Regions from separate parts of the Streptomyces sp. NPDC052299 genome, predicted to be linked through region 2. Evidence: riboswitches for the same ligand, from Rfam matches in the RefSeq annotation. Region 2 holds a riboswitch; each other region holds the start of a gene.
What was found. Region 2 has a riboswitch for cobalamin ahead of AB0L33_RS10590 (prenyltransferase/squalene oxidase repeat-containing protein). Riboswitches for the same ligand answer to the same signal wherever they lie in the genome.
Positions count from the first base shown of each region.

Region 1: another riboswitch for cobalamin. It lies ahead of AB0L33_RS12335 (ribonucleoside-diphosphate reductase subunit alpha); the one in region 2 lies ahead of AB0L33_RS10590 (prenyltransferase/squalene oxidase repeat-containing protein).
Region 3: another riboswitch for cobalamin. It lies ahead of AB0L33_RS26230 (ABC transporter substrate-binding protein); the one in region 2 lies ahead of AB0L33_RS10590 (prenyltransferase/squalene oxidase repeat-containing protein).
Region 4: another riboswitch for cobalamin. It lies ahead of AB0L33_RS28445 (cobalamin biosynthesis protein); the one in region 2 lies ahead of AB0L33_RS10590 (prenyltransferase/squalene oxidase repeat-containing protein).

Region 1 covers NZ_JBFAUP010000006.1:110,478-115,680, reverse strand. The annotation lists gene AB0L33_RS12350 (GntR family transcriptional regulator) at 1-11, shown strand, start outside; gene AB0L33_RS12345 (DUF3311 domain-containing protein) at 268-522, shown strand; gene mctP (monocarboxylate uptake permease MctP) at 519-2,150, shown strand; cobalamin riboswitch at 2,209-2,341, shown strand; gene AB0L33_RS12335 (ribonucleoside-diphosphate reductase subunit alpha) at 2,482-4,878, shown strand; gene AB0L33_RS12330 (ribonucleotide-diphosphate reductase subunit beta) at 4,878-5,203, shown strand, end outside.
Region 2 covers NZ_JBFAUP010000005.1:156,570-161,772, forward strand. The annotation lists gene AB0L33_RS10575 (winged helix DNA-binding domain-containing protein) at 1-244, shown strand, start outside; gene AB0L33_RS10580 (DUF3291 domain-containing protein) at 241-705, opposite strand; gene AB0L33_RS10585 (helix-turn-helix domain-containing protein) at 754-1,392, opposite strand; cobalamin riboswitch at 1,565-1,699, shown strand; gene AB0L33_RS10590 (prenyltransferase/squalene oxidase repeat-containing protein) at 1,801-3,063, shown strand; gene AB0L33_RS10595 (SCO2322 family protein) at 3,273-3,941, shown strand; gene AB0L33_RS10600 (energy-coupling factor transporter transmembrane protein EcfT) at 3,938-5,098, shown strand; gene AB0L33_RS10605 (ATP-binding cassette domain-containing protein) at 5,095-5,203, shown strand, end outside.
Region 3 covers NZ_JBFAUP010000017.1:23,389-28,591, forward strand. The annotation lists gene AB0L33_RS26215 (PRC and DUF2382 domain-containing protein) at 1-593, shown strand, start outside; gene AB0L33_RS26220 (ABC transporter ATP-binding protein) at 677-1,456, opposite strand; gene AB0L33_RS26225 (iron chelate uptake ABC transporter family permease subunit) at 1,453-2,469, opposite strand; gene AB0L33_RS26230 (ABC transporter substrate-binding protein) at 2,550-3,578, opposite strand; cobalamin riboswitch at 3,640-3,827, opposite strand; gene AB0L33_RS26235 (beta-ketoacyl-[acyl-carrier-protein] synthase family protein) at 3,878-5,101, opposite strand; gene AB0L33_RS26240 (acyl carrier protein) at 5,098-5,203, opposite strand, start outside.
Region 4 covers NZ_JBFAUP010000020.1:49,797-54,999, forward strand. The annotation lists gene AB0L33_RS28425 (hypothetical protein) at 1-127, opposite strand, end outside; gene AB0L33_RS28430 (class II aldolase/adducin family protein) at 218-877, opposite strand; gene AB0L33_RS28435 (inorganic phosphate transporter) at 1,021-2,292, shown strand; gene AB0L33_RS28440 (hypothetical protein) at 2,326-2,559, shown strand; cobalamin riboswitch at 2,705-2,835, shown strand; gene AB0L33_RS28445 (cobalamin biosynthesis protein) at 2,959-3,951, shown strand; gene AB0L33_RS28450 (cobyric acid synthase) at 3,948-5,203, shown strand, end outside.

The sequences.
Region 1 (5,203 bases), on a different contig from region 2:
CGCTGGACTGACCGTCGTACCGACTGACCCGGCGTACGCATGTGCGCCGCGAACGGCCCCCGGACCCGCCTCCGGGGGCCGTTCGGCGTTTCCGTGGCGGCCTTGGACCGGACCAACCCCCGGACGTTTGCCGCCAATCCGGTCATCCGGCCGGCCGGTGACGACCGTTGCCGGACCGCAATGCGGACGGGGGGTGACGGTGGCCGGATGCCTCGCCTAGATTTCCTGCGCATTACAGGTGATCAGCGAGGGGACGGAGTCGCCGCCATGCCCGAAGAACCAGAAGGAAAGCCACCCACGGTCACCCCGGTGCGGGTGGTCATCGCGCTGTGTCTCATCGCGCCGTTCGTGGCGATGCTCTGGGTGAGTTCGTACGCGAAGATCGACCCGACCTTCATCGGCATCCCGTTCTTCTACTGGTACCAGATGCTCTGGGTGCTGATCTCCACCGCGCTCACCATGGTCGCGTACAAGCTGTGGCAGCGTGACCAGCGCGCCCGCAAGGGGGGTGCGTCGGCATGAAGGACGGCGTGAACGGCGTCGCGCTCGGCGTCTTCATCTTCTTCTTCCTGGCCGTCACGGTCATGGGCTTCCTGGCCGCCCGCTGGCGCAAGGCCGAGAACGAGGCCACGCTCGACGAATGGGGCCTGGGCGGACGGTCGTTCGGTACCTGGGTCACCTGGTTCCTGCTCGGCGGCGACCTCTACACCGCGTACACCTTCGTCGCCGTCCCCGCGGCCATCTACGCGGCGGGCGCGTCCGGCTTCTTCGCCGTGCCCTACACCATCCTGGTGTACCCGCTGATCTTCACCTTCCTGCCGCGCCTGTGGTCGGTCTCGCACAAGCACGGGTACGTCACCACCTCGGACTTCGTCCGGGGCCGGTTCGGCTCGAAGGGTCTCTCGCTGGCCGTCGCGGTCACCGGCATCCTCGCCACGATGCCGTACATCGCGCTCCAACTCGTCGGCATCCAGGCGGTGCTGGACGTGATGGGAGTCGGCGGCGGCGAGAACACCAACTGGTTCGTCAAGGACCTGCCGCTGCTGATCGCGTTCGCGGTGCTCGCCGCTTACACCTACTCCTCGGGACTGCGGGCGCCCGCGCTGATCGCGTTCGTCAAGGACGGGCTGATCTACCTGGTCATCGCCGTCGCGATCATCTACATCCCGATCAAGCTGGGCGGCTTCGACGACATCTTCTCGGCCGCCGCGGACAAGTTCAACCCGCCCGGGAAGCCGCCGACCGGCGCGCTCGCTCCGGGCGAGGCAGGGCACTGGGGTTACGCCACGCTGGCACTCGGCTCCGCGCTGGCGCTGTTCATGTACCCGCACTCGATCACGGCGACGCTCTCCAGCCGCAGCCGTGAGGTGATCCGCCGCAACACGACGATCCTGCCGCTGTACTCGCTGATGCTGGGCCTGCTCGCGCTGCTCGGCTTCATGGCGATCGCCGCCGGCGTCAAGGTGGAAAACGGCCAGCTGGCCATCCCGCAGCTGTTCGAGAACATGTTCCCCGACTGGTTCGCCGGGGTGGCGTTCGCCGCGATCGGCATCGGCGCACTGGTGCCGGCCGCGATCATGTCCATCGCCGCGGCGAACCTGTTCACGCGCAACATCTACAAGGACTTCCTGAAGCCGGACGCGACGCCCGAGCAGGAGACCAAGGTCTCCAAGCTGGTCTCGCTGCTGGTCAAGGTCGGCGCGCTCGCCTTCGTCCTCACGATGGACAAGACCGTCGCGATCAACTTCCAGCTGCTGGGCGGGATCTGGATTCTCCAGACCATGCCGGCCCTGGTCGGCGGCCTGTTCACCCGGTGGTTCCACCGCTGGGCGCTCATCGCCGGCTGGGCGGCCGGCATGGTCTACGGAACGCTGGCCGCTTACGGGGTCGCGAACCCGAACGGCTCACAGAAGCACTTCGGCGGGTCCTCCAAGGAGATCCCGGGCCTCGGCGAGATCGGCTACATCGGCCTCACCGCGTTCGTGCTGAACGTCGTGGTCGTCGTCGTCCTCACCTTCGTCCTGAACGCGGTCAAGGCCCCGGCAGGGACCGACGAGACCTCTCCGGCCGACTACACCGCGGACGCGGGCGACCCGGGCGTGCAGGAGAAGCTGCCGCCGGCCACGGCGGGGGCGCCCGGCGGTCACTGACCGCACACCCTTACACCTCGCGACACAAGATGTGGGGGCTGCCCGACGGGGCGGCCCCCACATGTATGCTCATGCTCGCTGTCGCCGCAGGGGAATCCGGTGCGAATCCGGAACTGTCCCGCAACGGTGTTTTCGGTGCGCTTTCACGCACCCGACGAGTCCGAGGACCTGCCGACGGCGCATCCGGCTCGACCGAACCGGATGCCCAGACGTCCGGGCCTCGTGGGATGGGCCGGTGGACGCCGCACGGAGTGCCGCCCCGCCCGGGCCCCCTCCTGCCCGGCTGCCCCCGCTCCCCGCCTGGCCGGAGCCGAGCGAGGGAGAGCACCACGTGACCATCGCGCCAGCCGATCCGGTTTCAGCGGCCGGAGCAGCGGGGACCGAGAACGACGGACCGGGCACCGCGCTGCTGCGGACCCTGACCGACCTCACCGCGGACCTGCCCGACACCGACCCCGGCCGCGTCGCCGCCGCCGCCCTGCGCGGCCGCAACGCCCGGTCGGACGAGGCGGAGCTGCGCTCGCTGGCCACCGAGGCCGCGGCGGGCCTCATCTCCGAGGACCCGGCCTACTCCCGCCTCGCCGCCCGGCTGCTCACCCGGACCATCGCGGACGAGGCCGCCGGGCAGGGTGCCACCTCGTTCGCCGCCTCGGTCGCCGTGGGCCACCGCGAGGGCCTGATCGCGGACCGGACCGCCGAGTTCGTCACGCTGCACGCGGCCGCCCTGGACGCCCTGGTCGAGCGGTCCCTCGCGGACGGGGCCGACGACCGCTTCGGGTATTTCGGGCTGCGCACCCTGTACAGCCGCTACCTGCTGCGCCACCCGATCACCCGCCAGGTCATCGAGACCCCCCAGCACTTCATGCTCCGGGTCGCCGCCGGGCTCGCCGAGGACACCTCCGAGCGGGCGCTGGACGAGGTCGCGGCGCTGTACGGGCTGATGAGCCGGCTGGACTACCTGCCGTCCTCGCCGACGCTCTTCAACTCCGGGACCCGCCACCCGCAGATGTCGTCCTGCTACCTGCTGGACTCGCCGCTGGACGAGCTGGACTCGATCTACGACCGCTACCACCAGGTGGCCCGGCTGTCGAAGCACGCGGGCGGCATCGGCCTCTCGTACTCCCGCGTCCGCGCCCGGGGCTCGCTGATCCGGGGCACCAACGGGCACTCCAACGGCATCGTGCCGTTCCTCAAGACGCTGGACGCCTCGGTGGCGGCCGTGAACCAGGGCGGGCGCCGCAAGGGTGCCGCCGCGGTCTACCTGGAGACCTGGCACGCGGACATCGAGGAGTTCCTGGAGCTCCGCGACAACACGGGCGAGGACCAGCGCCGCACGCACAACCTGAACCTGGCGCACTGGATTCCGGACGAGTTCATGCGCCGCGTCGACGCGGACGGGACCTGGTCGCTGTTCTCCCCGGCGGACGTGCCCGAGCTGACCGACCTGTGGGGCGACGCCTTCGACGCCGCGTACCGGGCGGCCGAGGCGAAGGGACTGGCCCGCAAGACCATGCCGGCCCGCGAGCTGTACGGCCGGATGATGCGGACCCTGGCGCAGACCGGGCAGGGCTGGATGACGTTCAAGGACGCCTCCAACCGCACCGCGAACCAGACCGCCGAGCCGGGCCGGGTCGTGCATTCATCGAACCTGTGCACCGAGATCCTGGAGGTCACCGACGACGGCGAGACGGCCGTCTGCAACCTCGGCTCGGTCAACCTCGGCGCGTTCGTGGCCGACGGCTCGATCGACTGGGAGCGGCTGGACGCCACCGTGCGGACCGCGGTGACCTTCCTCGACCGGGTCGTGGACATCAACTTCTACCCGACCGAGCAGGCCGGCCGGTCCAACGCCCGCTGGCGGCCGGTGGGCCTGGGCGCGATGGGTCTCCAGGACGTCTTCTTCCGACTGCGGCTGCCCTTCGACTCCCTCGAGGCCCGGGCGCTCTCCACGAAGATCGCCGAGCGCGTCATGCTCGCGGCCTACGAGGCGTCCTGCGACCTCGCGGAGCGGTCCGGTCCGCTGCCCGCCTGGTCCAGGACCCGGGCCGCGCGCGGGGTGCTGCACCCGGACCACTACGACGTGGAGCTGAACTGGCCGGAGCGCTGGGAGGCGCTGCGGGCCCGGATCGCGCGGACCGGGATGCGCAACTCGCTGCTCCTGGCCATCGCCCCGACCGCGACGATCGCGTCGATCGCCGGGGTCTACGAGTGCATCGAGCCCCAGGTCTCCAACCTCTTCAAGCGGGAGACCCTGAGCGGGGAGTTCCTCCAGGTCAACGGCTATCTGGTGGACGAGCTGAAGCGACTCGGCGTGTGGGACGCGCGGACGCGTGAGGCGCTGCGCGAGTCGAACGGCTCGGTGCAGGGCTTCGGGTGGATTCCGGCGGACGTGCGGGCGCTGTACCGCACCGCGTGGGAGATCCCGCAGCGCGGCCTGATCGACATGGCGGCGGCCCGTACACCGTTCCTCGACCAGAGCCAGTCGCTCAACCTGTTCCTGGAGACGCCGACGATCGGCAAGCTCTCCTCGATGTACGCGTACGCCTGGAAGCAGGGCCTGAAGACGACGTACTACCTGCGGTCGCGTCCGGCGACCCGGATCGCCCGGGCCGCTTCCGGGTCGGCGCCGGCCGCCGCGCCCGTCCCCGTACAGCAGGCGCAGGCGCCCGACGCGGATGCCATCGCCTGCTCCCTGGAAAACCCCGAGTCCTGCGAGGCGTGCCAGTAATGACCACCACGACCACCGATCAGAACCTGCTCGACCCGGGCTTCGAGCTGACCCTGCGGCCCATGCGCTACCCGGACTTCTACGAGCGCTACCGGGACGCGATCAAGAACACCTGGCACGTGGAGGAGGTCGACCTCCACTCGGACGTGCCGGACCTCGCGAGGATGACGCCCGCCGAGCAGCACCTGATCGGGCGGCTGGTCGCGTTCTTCGCGACCGGTGACTCGATCGTCGCCAACAACCTGGTGCTGACGCTGTACAAGCACATCAACTCCCCCGAGGCCCGGCTCTATCTGTCGCGGCAGCTGTTCGAGGAGGCCGTGCA
Region 2 (5,203 bases):
CCGGCGCAACGGGGACGTGCTGCCGACCCTGCTGGTGGACGGCTTCGTCGCGGGCGTGTGGCGCCCGACGACCGAGGGGGTCGAGGCCACGGCGTTCCACCCGCAGCCGCCCGCCGTCTGGGACGAACTGGCGGCGGAGGCCGAGGCGTTGACCGCGTTCCTCGGCACCCGCGAGCGGGCGGTCTACAACCGCTACCACCACTGGTGGGCGAAACTCCCGGACGCGGATGTGCGGATGCTCTAGGACCTTCCTGCCGGCGGCGGGTGCGGGGCGCGGAAGGTGAAGGCGTCGGGGGTGTCGCCCTTCGCGCGGAGCAGGGCGATGCGTTCCATCGCCTCCTCGACGCCCGGGCGGTGACCGGCCGGGACCCACCACAGGGCCATGTGGTGGTCGGCCAGGCGCTCGAACCACTCGCGGCGGCGGGCCATGACCCTCAGGTGATCGCTGCGGTACACGTACGCCTTCAGGGCGTCGACCGATTCCCAGACCGAGCAGTTGAACAGGAGGAACTGGTCCTCGTCCTCGGGGCGCAGGCTCGTGGCGTCGGCCCCGCCGTCGTCCACCATCCGCCAGACGAAGCCGGGGGCGTGGTCGGCGAGGGCGTTGATCTCGGGGAGCTGTGCGACGAAGTCGGCGAGCTGGGGGCTGTCGAGCGGGGCGAGGATGCGCCCGATGTTGACCTGGGCAAGGTGGAAGTCGTTCACGGGCCCAAGCATGGCCGGGTGAACCTTCTAAAGTCAACGGATTCTTTTTTAGAAGTCGGCGGTCCCCTCGGGGCCCTCGACCGCGACGCAACAGCCTTCCGGCAGCGGCTCCATGACCGCCTTCCAGCCCTCGGGGAGCAGCCCTTCGATCCCGGCGAGGTTCATCCCGCAGACCAGGGCCGGGAATTGCTCGGCCAGCGCGTGGAACGGGCAGTTGCGCAGCCGGAGCTTTCCGCAGCCCCAGTACGGTTCGTAGCCGCGCTCCCGCAGCGCCTCGACGGGGTCCGCCGTGCTCGCCGCCTCCCCGGCCGCGCGCGCCGCCGCCTGCAGCTCGTTGTCGAGCCCGGCCCGTTCGACCACCTCGGCGAGCAACTGGCCGACGGTGTCGTAGGAACGCGGCGGTACGGAGACGGCGTGCTCGCCGGCCGCCCGCCGGTACAGCTTGGAGGGCCGCCCGGCGCCGGGGCCGGTGCGCCCGGAGAGCCGGCGGAAGCCGGCCTCCAGGAGCCCGGCGTCCACGAGCTTGTCCAGGTGGAACGCGGCCACGGCCCGCGTCACCCCGACCGCGTCCGCCGCGGCGTCCCGCGTGACGTCGCCCTGGGCGGCGGCCACGTGCCGGTACAGTCCGCGGCGTACGGGGTCCCCGAGGGCCGCCAGCGCATCCAGGGCGGCGTCGTCACTGCTCACGGACCCGAGTCTAGGCGGCACGCCTCTCGGGGGCGCTGCCCCCGAACCCCCGCTGCTCAATCGCCGGAGGGGCTTGATTTTGCCCCCGGCGCGAGACCAAGCCTCTCCGGCGCTTGAGGAGCGGGGTCCGGGGCAGCGCCCCGGTTTCGGGAAGGGGCGGGGAGGGGAAGAAACCCCGCCCGCTAGACTGGCCGCGTCGTCACTATGCCCGTTCAGGGGGAAGCCGGTGCGAATCCGGCACTGACCCGCAGCCGTAAACCGCCGCGAGGCGAAAGTCGGAATGCCCTGCCCGAGTCGTGACCCGCTCACGCCGCCGGAACCCCGGCGGCCCGCCCCGTCGAGGAATACGGAGCCGGAGCCTGGTGCCGTGTGTGCCGTCCCCGGCCCCCAGGAGAGGCACCGCCCGCCATGACCGCACGCCGCAGCGCCGCCGCGCTCGCCGTCACCGCCGCCGCGCTCTGCGCGGCCGCCGCCCCGGCGGCCGTCGCCGCGCCGTCGCCGTCGCCCTCCCCCTCGGCCGCGCTGCCCTCCGGGCTCTACGGCACCGGCGACCCGACGTACGACGGGGTGTGGCGGCAGTCACTCGCCTTCCTCGCGCAGCAGGCCACCGGTGTGACCCCGGCCACGAAGGCCGTCGACTGGCTGACCGGCCAGCAGTGCGACAGCGGCGCCTTCCCCGCGTACCGTCCGGACGCCTCCGCGCCCTGCACCGACAAGACGGTGGTCGACACCAACGCGACGGCCGCCGCGGCCCAGGCCCTGCGCGCGATCGGCGGCCACCAGGACGCCGTCGCGAACGCGGTCAGCTGGCTGAAGTCCGTCCAGAACGAGGACGGCGGCTGGGGCTACACCGCGGGCAGCCCGAGCGACGCGAACTCCACGTCCATCGTGATCGGCTCCCTCGCCCGGGCCGGCGAGAAGCTGGGCGACGTGACGACGCACGGCGGCAAGACCCCGTACGCCGCGCTGCTGACGTTCTCCATCCCCTGCGGCGGCAAGGACGGCGGCGCCTTCGCCTACCAGCCCGACAAGTCCGGCAAGCTCGCCGCCAACGGTGACGCCACCGCCGCCGGTGTCCTCGGCGCGCTCGGCAAGGGCCTGGTCGTCTCGGACAACGCGGCCGTGAAGGACCCCGCCTGCCACCAGGGGTCCCCGCTCGAACCGGAGCAGGCCGCGCAGAACGGCGCCTCCTACCTCGCGACCGCCCTCGCGAAGAACGGCCACCTGGACCTGCCGAAGATGCCCGGCGCCGAGGACAGCGAGCCGCAGCCCGACTTCGGCAACACCGCCGACGCGGTCGTCGCCCTGTCCGCCGCCGGGCACAAGGACAAGGCGGCCGGCCCGGTCGCCTGGCTGAAGAAGAACTCCGCCGCCTGGGCGAAGCAGAGCGGCCCCGCCGCCTACGCCCAGCTGATCCTGGCCGCCCACGCGACCGGCGCCGACGTCCACGACTTCGGCGGCGCCGACCTCGTCGCCCAGCTGAACGCGACCGGCCCCGAGCCGGCCGCCGTGAAGAAGCCGGAGCCGACGGCCACGGAGGACGAGGAGAAGAAGGACAGCGGCGACGGCGACGGCATCGGCGGCGTCTGGTGGTTCGTCGGCATCGGCCTCGCGGTCGGCGCGGGCGCCGGCTTCCTGATCAGCGGCCGCCGCAAGAACCAGCAGCTGTGAGGGGCTGCCGGGTGGCCTCGGGCCGGTCGAGCGGACGCGGTCCGGTGCGTGCGATTCCAAGGCAGAGGAGGGAGTCGACGCGGAGCGTCGCTGACCGACGACAACGCCGGAAGCGTGCGTGCCGGGGCGTGGCCGCCCGGTCCGAGGCCACCCGGCAGCCCCACCGCCGCGTCGGACGGGCGCTCGCGCTCCTCGTCCTCGGTGCCGTCCTGGCGCTGCTCGGCGCGGGCACGGCGCAGGCGGCGGGCTACCGCTACTGGTCGTTCTGGGAGGGCTCCGGGAGCGGCTGGTCGTACGCCACCCAGGGGCCGTCGCTCGTCCGGCCCGAGGACGGCTCGGTGCAGGGGTTCCGCTTCTCGGTGAGCGCGGACTCCCAGGACGCCTCCAAGCCGCGCAACGCCCCCGACTTCGCGAAGATCTGCGCGGACACCCCGGCGAAGGACGGCAGCAAGCGCGTCGCCGTCGTCATCGACCCGGGCACCGCGGCCGACGCGCCGGACGGCGAGACGCCGCCCCCGCCGCGCACCGCCTGCGCACGGGTGGCGAAGGACGCGAGCAGCGCGGAGGCCCTGGCCGCGGTCGCCAAGCCGCTGCGCTACGACGCGAGCGCGATGCTCTGCGCGATCTCCGGCTACCCGGCCACCGGCTGCGGCGAGCAGGTCTCCGGCGCCGCGACCGGCGGCACGGACGGCGGCGCTTCCCACGACGGCACGGCCGGCGGCAGCAAGGCACCCGCCTCGGCCGCCGCGTCCGACGCCGCCTCCACCGGCGGCCACGGCGACGACGGCGGCCCGTCCGCGGGCGTCCTCGTCGGGATCGGCGCGGTGCTGCTCCTCGGCATCGCCGCAGTCGCGCAGGCCCGCCGCCGCCGCGGATGACCGGCTCGACGGCCGGCCGCACGAAGAGCACCGCGGACCGGCTCCCCGCCTGGCGCGCCCCCGCCGCGACCCGCTCCAACGCGGTGCCGGCCGGGGCGTGGTGGCTGTGGGCGCTGGGCCTGGCCACCGCCGCGTCCCGGACCACCAACCCGCTGCTGCTCGGCCTGCTGGTCGGCGTCGCGGGTTACGTGGTGGCGGCGCGCCGCACGGACGCGCCGTGGGCCCGGTCGTACGGCATGTTCATCCGGATCGGGCTCTTCGTGATCGCGGTGCGGCTGCTGTTCTCCGTCTTCCTCGGCTCGCCGATCCCCGGCACGCACACCGTGTTCACGCTGCCCGAGGTGCCGCTGCCCGACTGGGCGAAGGGCGTCCGGATCGGCGGCCGGGTCACCGCCGAGCAGCTGCTGTTCGCGCTGTACGACGGGGCGAAGCTGGCGGCCCTGCTGATCTGTGTCGGCGCGGCGAACTCCCTCGCCAACCCGGCCCGGCTGCTGAAGTCGCTGCCCGGCGCGCTGTACGAGGCCGGGGTCGCCGTCGTCGTGGCGATGACGTTCGCGCCGAACATGGTCGCCGACGTGCTGCGGCTGCGCACCGCCCGCCGGCTGCGCGGACGCCCGACCGGCGGGGTGCGGGCCGTCCTCCAGATCGGTCTGCCAGTCCTGGAGGGCGCCCTCGAACGGTCGGTCGCCGTCGCCGCCTCCATGGACGCGCGCGGTTACGGGCGCACCGCCCGGGTCCCGGCCGCCGTCCGGCACACCACGAACGTCCTGACGCTCGGCGGGCTGCTCGGGGTGTGCGCCGGTACGTACGGGCTGCTCGCCGCGGAGGGCGCCGGTTACGGCCTCCCGCTGCTGGCCGCCGGTCTCCTCGCCGCGGCGGCGGGGCTGCGGCTCGGCGGGGCGCGTTCGGTGCGGACCCGCTACCGGCCCGACCGCTGGGACGTACGGGCGTGGCTGATCGCCGGGTCCGGCGCGGCCGTCGCCGTGGCCATGATCCGGGCCGGGAACGCCGACCCGGCGGCGCTGCACCCCGGGGTCGTGCCGCTGACCGCTCCCGTGCTGCCGCTGTGGCCGGCCGCCGCCGTGCTGCTCGGGCTGCTTCCGGCGGTGGTCGCCCCCGTCCCGCCCTCCCCCACAGGCTTCCAGGAGAAGGTGTGATCCGGTTCGACGCTGTTTCGGTGCGGTACGAGGGGGCGGAGCGCCCCACGCTCTCGGGGGTCGACCTGACCGTCCCGGAGGGTGAGCTGGTGCTGCTCGTCGGCC
Region 3 (5,203 bases), on a different contig from region 2:
CCGGAGCAGGGGCCGGGGCCATGGGCGCGGCCGGCACCTCCGGCACGGACCGCACGCAGACGGCCGGCACCGGCAGGCACCGGGACGCCGAGGCGACGGGCACGGGCGCGGGACGTCCGCTGGCCGGAGCCGGCGCGGGTACCCGGTCCGGGGCCGACCTGGGCGGCAAGGAGGAGATGATCCGCTCCGAGGAGCAGCTGCACATCGGCACCGAGGAGTACGAGAGCGGCAAGGCCCGCCTGCACAAGTACGTCGTCACCGAGAACGTCACGCGCAGCGTGCCGGTCTCGCACGAGGAGGTACGGGTGGTCCGTGAGCCGCTGCAGCCGGGCGACCGGACGGCCGCGCGAACGGGCGACCTGACGGAGCAGGACGTGGAGGTCACCCTGCACGCGGAACGCGCCACGATGCGCAAGGAGACCGTCCCGGTCGAGCGCGTCCGGATGGAGACCCAGAGGGTCACGGAGCAGAAGGAGGTCTCCGCCGAGCTGCGCAAGGAGCAGATCGACTACGCGGACGGCACCACCAAGGGCGGCAAGGACATGGGTGGCAAGGACACCGGCGGCGACATGGGCCGAGGACGCCACCGCTGACCCCGCCGGCATGACCGCCGCACCGCACCACAGGCGAAGGGCGGGCCCGCCGACGGGCCCGCCCTCTCGTGTGCCGGGACCGGTCAGGGCAGGAAGCGCACGGAGGGTCTGCCCTGCGGCCCGTCCGGGGTCACGACGGCCCTGACCCGGTACACCTCCTGGATCAGCTCCTCGGTGATCACCTGCTCCGGGGTCCCGCGGGCGACCGCCCGTCCGCCGCTCAGCACCACGATCCGGTCGCAGAACATGGCGGCCAGATTCAGGTCGTGCAGGGCGACGACGGCGGTCAGCGGGAGCGAGGCGACCAGGGAGAGCAGTTCCAGCTGGTGCTGGATGTCCAGGTGGTTGGTCGGCTCGTCCAGCAGGAGTTCGCGCGGCCGCTGGGCGAGCGCGCGGGCGATCTGGACGCGCTGGCGCTCCCCGCCGGAGAGCGTGTGCCAGGACTGGTCGCGCCGGGAGGCGAGCCCGGTACGCTCCAGCGCCTCGTCCACCGCCGCCGCGTCCTCCTCCGTCGGGGCGGCCCAGGCGCGGCGGTGCGGGATGCGGCCCAGGCGCACGACGTCCAGGACGCTCAGCTCCTCCTGGGTGACGGCGTGCTGGTCCACGACCGCGACGCGGCGGGCCACCGCGCGGCGCCCGACGGCGGGCAGGGTGGCGCCGTCCAGGGTGACGACGCCCATATGCGGGGCGAGGACCCCGGCGAGGATGCGCAGCAGCGTGGACTTGCCGGAGCCATTGGGGCCGATCAAACCCACGGTGGTGCCGGGCTCCGGGGCGAGGGTCACGCCGTCCAGGAGAAGGCGGCCGCCGGCTTCCCGGCCGACCCGTGCGGCCCGCAGGCCCTCGGCCGCCGCCCCGGTCACGCGGGCCGCCTGGTGCGGTGGAGGACGACGACGAAGGCGGGCACGCCGATCAGGGCGGTGACGACGCCCACCGGGACCTCCTGGGGATCGAGGACGGTCCGGGCGAGCGTGTCGACCCAGACGAGGAAGACGGCCCCGGCGAGCGCGGTGACCGGCAGCAGCCGGCGGTGGCCCGAGCCGGTGAGGGCGCGGGCGGCGTGCGGCAGGACGAGCCCGACGAAGCCGACGGCCCCGGCCGAGCTGACGAGGGCGGCGGTCAGGAGCGCGGTCGTGCAGAGCAGGACGGTCCGGACACGGCCGACGTTCACGCCGAGGGCCGCGGCCGCGTCCTGCCCGAAGGCGAAGGCGTCGAGCGTACGGGCGTGGCCCAGGCAGATCAGCAGGCTGACGGCGAGGACGGCGGAGCAGACCCAGACGTCGGTCCAGCCGACTCCGCCGAGCGAGCCGAGCAGCCAGAACAGCACCCCGCGGGTCTGCTCGGCGTCGGCGGCCGTCATGACGACGAACGAGGTCAGCGCCGAGAAGAGCTGCATCGCCGCCACGCCGGAGAGCACGACCCGGTCGGTGGAGCCGCCCAGGGTGTGGCTGAGCAGCATCACCAGGGCGAAGGAGCAGAGGGCCCCGACGAACGCTCCGGCCGGCAGCGTCACCGCTCCCCCGCCGACGCCGAGCACGACGACCAGGACAGCGCCGGTGGACGCGCCGGAGGAGACGCCGAGGACGAAGGGGTCGGCGAGCGGATTGCGCAGCAGGGACTGCATGACGGTCCCGCAGACCGCGAGGCCGGCCCCGCAGACGGCGGCGAGCAGGGTGCGCGGCATGCGCAGGTTCCAGATGATGCCGTCGCGGATCGGGCTGAGCCGGGCCTCGCCGATGCCGAGATGGGCGGCGACGGCGGACCACACGTCCACGACGGAGATCCGGGCCGGTCCGATGGTGACGGCGACCGCGACGGACAGGGCGAGCAGCAGGAGGCCGCCGGCCCACAGGAGGCCGCCGCGCAGTCCGCGCAGCCGGGGGCGTGCGGGCGCCGCTCCCGGCGCCTCGCCGTGCGGGGCCTTCTCGGACGGGCCGGCGAGCCGGCCGGTGGCCGTCACCCCGCGAGTCCGAGGTCGCGCAGCCCGGCGGCCACCAGTTCGACGCCCTCGACCGTGCGGATGGTCGGGTTCATGGCCTGGCCACTGAGCAGGACGTAGCGCTTGTGGCGTACGGCGTCCATCTTCTTCGTGACGGGGTTGGACTCCAGGAAGGCGATCTTCCCGGCGGCGCTCTCGGCGGTCTGCGACTTGCGGGTGAGGTCGCCGACGACGAGCACGTCCGGGTTGCGGTCGGCGACGGTCTCCCAGTTGATCTGGGGCCATTCGTCGTGGGTGTCGTCGAAGACGTTCTTCAGGCCGAGCTCCCGGGTGATGATGCCCGGCGCCCCGCAGCAGCCCGCCAGGTAGGGGGCCTCGGAGTTGGCGAACCAGTACATGACGGAGGTACCGGACGCGTCGATGCCGTCGGTGGCCTTGCGGATGCGTTCGCGGAGCCGCGCGACCAGCTTCTCGCCGCGCTCGGGCACGCCGAACACCCGGGCCAGGTCGCGCACTTCGGCGTAGACGCTGTCCATGGTCAGGGCGCCGCTGCGGACGCCGTCGCCGTCCTTGGTGTTGTCCTTGGCGGCGCAGTCGGCGGGCGCGACGTAGGTGGGGACGCCCAGCTCCTCGAACTGTGCGCGCGGGGCGACACCGCCCTTGGCGAGCGTCGACTCGAAGTCGGCCGCGACGAAGTCGGGCTCCTGGTCGAGGACCTTCTCGGACGAGGGCCGGTTGTCGGCGATCCGCTTCACGCCCGCGTTGGCCTTCTCCAGGCCCTTCATCACCGGGTCGGTCCAGGTGGCGGTGGCGGCCATCCGGTCCTGGAGGCCGAGCGAGAGCAGGATCTCCGTGGTGCCCTGGTCGACGGAGACCGCGCGCCGGGGCGGGGCGTCCACGGTGACGGTGCGCCCGCAGTTCCTGAGCGTGACCGGATAGCCGTCCGTCCGGCCGGAGGCGTCGGCCCTTCCGGACGGGGCCCCTTGGCAGGCCGTCAGCAGCAGGAGGGCGACGGTGAGCGGAACGGCACAACGTAGGGGCGGCACGGGGCATACCTCGGCGTCTCTGGGCCCATGCGCGGGGCCCGCTGTACGGTCCGCCGCCCGGTCCCGGGCGGCGGTCGCCAGCAGGTCTTCGGACTCGGGTTCGCTCGGACGGGACGCCTTCCCGGGAGACGCCGGGTCTCCCAGTGGCCGTGGCCCCGCCCGTCCCCCTCACCGCTGCGCGTCAGTTCCGGATTCGCACCGGATTCCCTGACTCCCACGAGGAGTTCGACTGGCTCCGGCACGCTACCACGGGCCTACGCGCAGCTCAGCGGCGCCCTCGCCCGCCAGGGATCGGCCGGTCAGGGGCGCTGGAGGGCCACGACCGCGTTGTGCCCGCCGAAGCCGAAGGAGTGGCTGACGGCCCGGCGGACCGGCCGCACCAGCGGCACCTTCGTGACGCAGTCGATGTCGAACCCGGGCGCGGGCGCGTCCAGGTTGGCGACCGGTGGGACGACCCCGCGCTGGAGGGTGAGGATCGTCAGCCCCGCCTCGATCGCCCCGGCCGCGCCCATGCAGTGCCCCAGCACGCCCTTGGGGGCGGTGACGGGTGGCCGGTGCGGGTACACCCGGCTGATCAGCGCGGCCTCGGCGGCGTCGTTGCGTACGGTCGCGGTGCCGTGCGCGTTGACGTGCTCCACCTCGTCGGACCGCCAGCCCGCGTCGCGCAGGGCGGCCTCGACGGCGGCCCGGGCGACCCGCCCGTCGGGGTGCGGGCTGGTGGGGTGGTGGGCGTCCGTGGTGGCCCCGGTGCCGGCGATCAGGGCCCTGGGTTCGGCGCCCCTGGCCTCCGCGTCGGCGGCGCGTTCCAGCACCATGACGGCGGCTCCTTCGCCCATGACGAGTCCGGCGCGGTCGGCGGCGAAGGGCCTGCTGAGCCGGGACAGGTCGCCGTCCGCGCGGGCGGCGGCGCCGGACCGGGCGAAACCGGTCATGGCGATCGGGAAGACGGTCGACTCGGTCGCCCCCGCGATGGCGACGTCGCACTGCCCGGTCGCGAGCAGGTCGCGGGCGACGGACAGCGCGGTGACGCCGGACGAACAGGCCGTGCAGGGGGCCATGCTGGGTCCGGTGGCCCGCATCTCGATCGCGATCTCGGCGGCGGGCATGTTGGGGATGGTCAGCAGGACCCCGGCGGGCGAGGTGGCCTCCGGGCCCCGCCGCTCCAGCACCAGCGCCTGGTCGGTGAGGTGCGCGGAGCCGCCGCTGCTGGTGCCGACGACGACCGCGACCCGGCTGCCGTCCCAGCCGGCCGGGTCGAGCCCGGCGTCGGCGACGGCCTCCCGGGCGGCCAGGACCGCGAACTTGACGTACCGGCCCATCCGGAAGGCCGTACGGCGGCCGATCTCGGCGTCCAGGTCGACGCCGTCGACCACGCAGGCGAAGTCGATCGCGCACCCGGCGAGCGCGGGGATGTGGCGGGCCGGGCTCACAGCCGCGCACACCCCCTCCCAGGTGGACTCGGTGTCGTTGCCGACCGGGGTGATCATGCCGAGACCGGTGACGGCGATGGCCGGTGTCCTCATCGGGCGGCGCCCACCGCCGCGTCGAGGTGCGCCGTCAGCTCGGCGAGGGTGGTCCCCCGGGTGAGGGTGCCCGTGTCCAGCTCGACCCCGGTGGTCTCCCGG
Region 4 (5,203 bases), on a different contig from region 2:
CGGGGAGCGGTCGTCCGGGCGGCGTCTTCAGGGCGACGTCGCCGGCGAACCGGCCGGCCGCGACCGCTGCCGCGCCGGCGCCGATGAGTGTGGTGACGGCCGCTGCCGTCGCGGTAACCGGGCGCACACCCTCAGTGTCGGTCTCCGGGCGCCGCGATGCCAGTGGGCAGGGCCGTCCGGTGCCGCCCGTCTCCCGTCGACGCCGTCCGGTGCCGCCTCAGCCGCGCTGCCCGTAACCCTTCAGCGCCTCCAGGACCTCGCCGAGCCGGTCCTCGGACAGCAGGGCCGGGGTGCGGCCCGGTACGGCGCTCGCGGTGAGCCAGACGTGGCAGAGCCATTCCAGCTGGGCGGTGCGGTCGTACGCCTCGTCGAGCGTGGCGCCGTAGGTGACGGTGCCGTGGTTGGCGAGCAGGCAGCCGGTGCGGTCGCGGAGGGCGGCGAGCATGTTCGCGGCGAGTTCGGGGGTGCCGTAGCGGGCATAGGGGGCGACGCGGACCGTGCCGCCGAGCATCGCGGCGGCGTAGTGCACCGGGGGGACCTCGGTGAGCAGGGTGGAGACGGCGGTGGCGTGGACCGCGTGGGTGTGCACAACGGCCTTCGCGTCGGTGTTCCGGTAGATGGCCAGGTGGAGGGGAAGTTCGCTGGTGGGGGCCAGTTTCCCGAAGGTCTGGTTGCCTTCCGGATCGACACCGGTCAGATCCTCGGGGCCCAGCCGGTCGTACGGCACTCCGCTGGGTGTGACCAGCACCGTGTCGCCGATCCGGAGCGAGACGTTTCCGGAGGTTCCGACGACCAGGCCGTCGTCCGCCGTGCGGCGGGCCGCGGCGACGACCGCCTCCCATCCGCGGGCGATCGCGTCGTGCTCTCGGTCACTCATACGAAGATCCTTTCCGGCCCCGCCCCGGGCGCCGCCCGGGCACCGCCGCGGGGGTCACCACAGCGCCCTGTTCAGTTCATCTTCTGTTCACTCAAGTTGCCTACGTTCCACGTGCCAATGACGTCGAACGATTGCCTGGGTAAATGGAACACATCACGCTGCTGCTCGCGATAGTGATCGTGACAGCTCTAGTGTTCGATTTCACGAACGGTTTCCACGACACCGCCAACGCGATGGCCACGACCATCTCGACCGGCGCCCTCAAACCCAAGACGGCGGTCGCGATGTCCGCCGTTCTCAATCTGGTCGGCGCGTTCCTGTCCGTGGAGGTCGCCAAGACGATCTCCGGCGGGATCGTCAACGAGGACGGCCTCAGAACCGAGGTCATCTTCGCGGCGCTCGTCGGCGCCATCCTGTGGAATCTTCTGACCTGGCTGGTCGGGCTGCCGTCCAGCTCCTCCCACGCACTGTTCGGCGGCCTCATCGGCGCCGCGGTGATGTCCGCCGGCTGGTCGTCGGTCAACGGCGGCACCGTCGTCACCAAGGTGCTGCTGCCCGCCGTCGCCGCCCCGATCGTGGCCGGCGTGGCCGCGCTCCTGGCCACCCGCCTCACGTACCGGATCGGCGGGAAGATCCGTAACGACGCCCAGGAGAAGGCGACCGCCAAGGGCTACCGGGCGGGGCAGATCGCCTCGGCCGGGCTCGTCTCGCTCGCCCACGGCACCAACGACGCGCAGAAGACGATGGGCATCATCACCCTGGCCCTGGTCACCGGCGGCGTCCTCTCCCCCGGCTCCAACCCGCCGGTCTGGGTGATCGTGAGCGCCGGTCTCGCCATCGCCATGGGCACCTACCTCGGCGGCTGGCGCATCATCCGCACCATGGGCAGCGGCCTGACCGAGCTGAAGCCCCCGCAGGGCTTCGCCGCCCAGACCAGCGCGGCCACCGTCATCCTGGCCTCCTCGCACCTCGGCTTCTCCCTCTCCACCACGCAGTCCTGCTCCGGGGCCGTGATGGGCGCGGGACTCGGCCGTGCCGGGGGCGTGGTCCGCTGGTCCACCGCCACCCGGATGTTCGTCGCCTGGGGCCTGACCCTGCCGGCCGCCGGCCTGGTCGGCGCGGGCGCCGAGTTCCTGACGAAGCAGGGCACCTGGGGCGTCGTGGTCGTCGCGGCCCTCCTGGTCGCCGGTTCCGGGGCGATCTGGGTGCTCTCGCGCCGCAAGCCCGTCGGCCACGGCGATGTCGCACCCGGCACCGAGGACGTGGCCCCGGCCGAGCCCGCGGGTGTCGTCACCCAGGCCATCGCCGCCGTGAGCCCGCCGCCCACCGCGGCCCAGGCGCACGACCTCGCCGCCACCATTCCGGCGCCCGCCGGTCCCGTCGCCGCCGATCCGGCCCGACCCGCCACGGTCTGACAGACCCCGGTACTCCGGTAAAGGACAACCCGTATGAACATCGACTGGGCAGCTCTGGGCACCGTCTTCGGCGTCTCCCTCGTCACCACGGTCGCCCTGGTGGGCCTCTTCACGCTCGGCATCGTCGGCCTCTCCAGGCAGCCGGAAGCGGCCGCCGGGGGCGGTACGGCGGGCGGATCGGTCCTGCTGGCGCGGGCCGGGGCGTACGTCTGCTTCGGGCTGTGCGCGGCGGCGGTCGCGTACGGCATCTATCTGATCGTCGCCTGACGCCTCACCACCCCATCGGGCCGGACGCACCTCGTGCGCGTCCGGCCCGATGTGCGTCCGCCCACACCGCACCGCCGCAGGTCAACGGCGAGTTGACGGGCGTTCGCGGGGCGTGGTGGACTGCCGGAGCCATTACGGCGACAGCAGAGGAAGCCGGTGCGAATCCGGCGCGGTCCCGCCACTGTCACCGGGGAGCGGTCCCCCACCGCACGTCACGGCCCGCGCGAGCGGGCTGGAAGACCGGGGGAATCCGCCGATCCGGAAGCCAGGAGACTCCCTGTCGCCGTCACGTCGAACCAGGGCGCGGACCCTGAGTGAGGACATATCGCCATGCCCGGCTGCCGTGCGCCCCTCTTCCCACAGCCCTCGTCGGCGGACTCCGGCACGGCCGGCTGAACCGTGCGTGCCGATCGCATCTACGCGTACGGCGCCACCGCCGGCCTGATCGGCGACCTGCTGCTCGGTGACCCGCGCAGGGGGCACCCGGTCGCCGCCTTCGGGCGGGCCGCCGCAGCCGTCGAGGACCGGCTCTGGCGCGACCACCGCGGCCGGGGCGCCCTGCACACCCTGATCTGCGCCGGGGGCGCCGCCGGGAGCGCCGCGCTCGCCGCCCGCGCCCTGCGGAGCCACCCCGCCGCGTCCGTGGCCCTGACCGCCGCCGCCACCTGGTCCGTCGTCGGCGGTACGTCGCTGGGGCGGGAGGCCCGGGCCATCGGCGGGGCGCTCGCCGCGGGCGACATCGAGTCTGCCCGGGAGCGGCTGCCCCATCTGTGCGGGCGCGACCCGCAGGCGCTGGACGGCCCCGGGATCGCGCGCGCCGTGGTCGAGTCCGTCGCCGAGAACACCTCGGACGCCGTGGTCGGCGCCCTCGTCTGGGGCGCCCTCGCCGGTGTCCCCGGGCTCGTCGGATTCCGCGCCGCCAACACGCTCGACGCGATGGTCGGCCACAAGTCGCCCCGCCACCTGCGGTACGGCTGGGCCTCGGCCCGGCTCGACGACCTCGCGGGCTGGCCCGGCGCCCGGCTCACCGCCCTGCTCGCCGTGGCCTCCGGCGGCCGTCCCCGGGAGGCGGTACGGGCCTGGCGGGCGGATGCCGCCAAGCACCCGAGCCCCAACGCGGGGCCCGTGGAGGCCGCGTTCGCCGGGGCGCTCGGCGTACGGCTGGGCGGGACCCTGGCGTACGGCGGGCGCGTCGAGCACCGGCCCGTGCTCAACGGTGCGGCCGGGCGGGCGGTGGAGACGGCGGACATCGAGCGCGCCGTGCGCCTCTCGCGCCGGGTGGGCGTGCTCGCCCTCGGCGTCACCGTGGCCGCCCGGCTCGGCACGGCGGCCCTGGCGCGGCGGGCCCGGAGACCTCACGGATCGCGTACGGCTGGACGGAGAGCGATATGAGCGGTGGACTGCTGGTCGCCGGGACCACTTCGGACGCGGGCAAGAGCGTCGTCACGGCGGGCATCTGCCGCTGGCTGGTGCGCCGGGGCGTGAAGGTCGCCCCGTTCAAGGCGCAGAACATGTCGCTGAACTCCTTCGTCACCCGCGAGGGCGCCGAGATCGGCCGGGCCCAGGCGATGCAGGCCCAGGCCGCCCGCGTCGAGCCGACCGCCCTGATGAACCCGGTGCTGCTCAAGCCCGGCGGCGACCGCTCCAGCCAGGTCGTCCTGATGGGGAGGCCGGTCGGCGAGATGAGCGCCCGCGGCTACCACGGCGGACGGCAGGAGCGCCTGCTGTCCACCGTCACGGACTGTCTGGAGCAGCTGCGGAGCACCTACGACGCGGTGATCTGCGAGGGCGCGGGCTCGCCCGCCGAGATCAACCTGCGCCGCACGGACATCGTGAACATGGGCGTCGCCCGGGCCGCGCGCTTCCCGGTCGTGGTGGTCGGGGACATCGACCGGGGCGGGGTGTTCGCCTCGTTCTTCGGGACGACCGCGCTGCTCGCGCCGGAGGACCAGGAGCTGATCGCCGGGTATCTGGTCAACAAGTTCCGGGGCGACGTCTCGCTGCTCGAGCCGGGGCTCGACATGCTGCGGGACCTGACGGGCCGTCCCACGTACGGGGTGCTGCCGTTCGCGCACGGGCTCGGCATCGACGAGGAGGACGGCCTGCGGGTGTCGCTGCGCGGCACCGTACGGGAGTCGACGGTCGCCCCGCCGCACGGCGAGGACGTCCTGCGCGTCGCCGTGTGCGCGATCCCGCTGATGTCGAACTTCACCGATGTGGACGCGCTGGCCGCCGAACCGGGCGTCGTCGTCCGCTTCGTGGACCGGCCCGAGGAGCTGGCCGACGCCGACCTCGTCATCGTGCCCGGCACCCGGGGCACCGTGAAGGCGCTCGCCTGGCTGCGCGAGCGCGGGCTCGCCGGGGCGCTGCGGCGGCGCGCCGCCGAGGGGCGGCCGGTGCTCGGCATCTGCGGCGGCTACCAGATCCTGGGCGAGCGCGTCGAGGACGAGGTGGAGTCGCGCGCCGGGCGGGTGGACGCGCTCGGCCTGCTGCCCGTGCGCGTCCGCTTCGAGCGCGAGAAGACCCTGGCCCGGCCGTCCGGCGTGGCGCTCGGCGAGCCCGTCGAGGGCTACGAGATCCACCACGGGGTCGCCGATGTGCGCGGCGGCGAACCGTTCCTGACGGACGGCCGGGGCACCCCGCT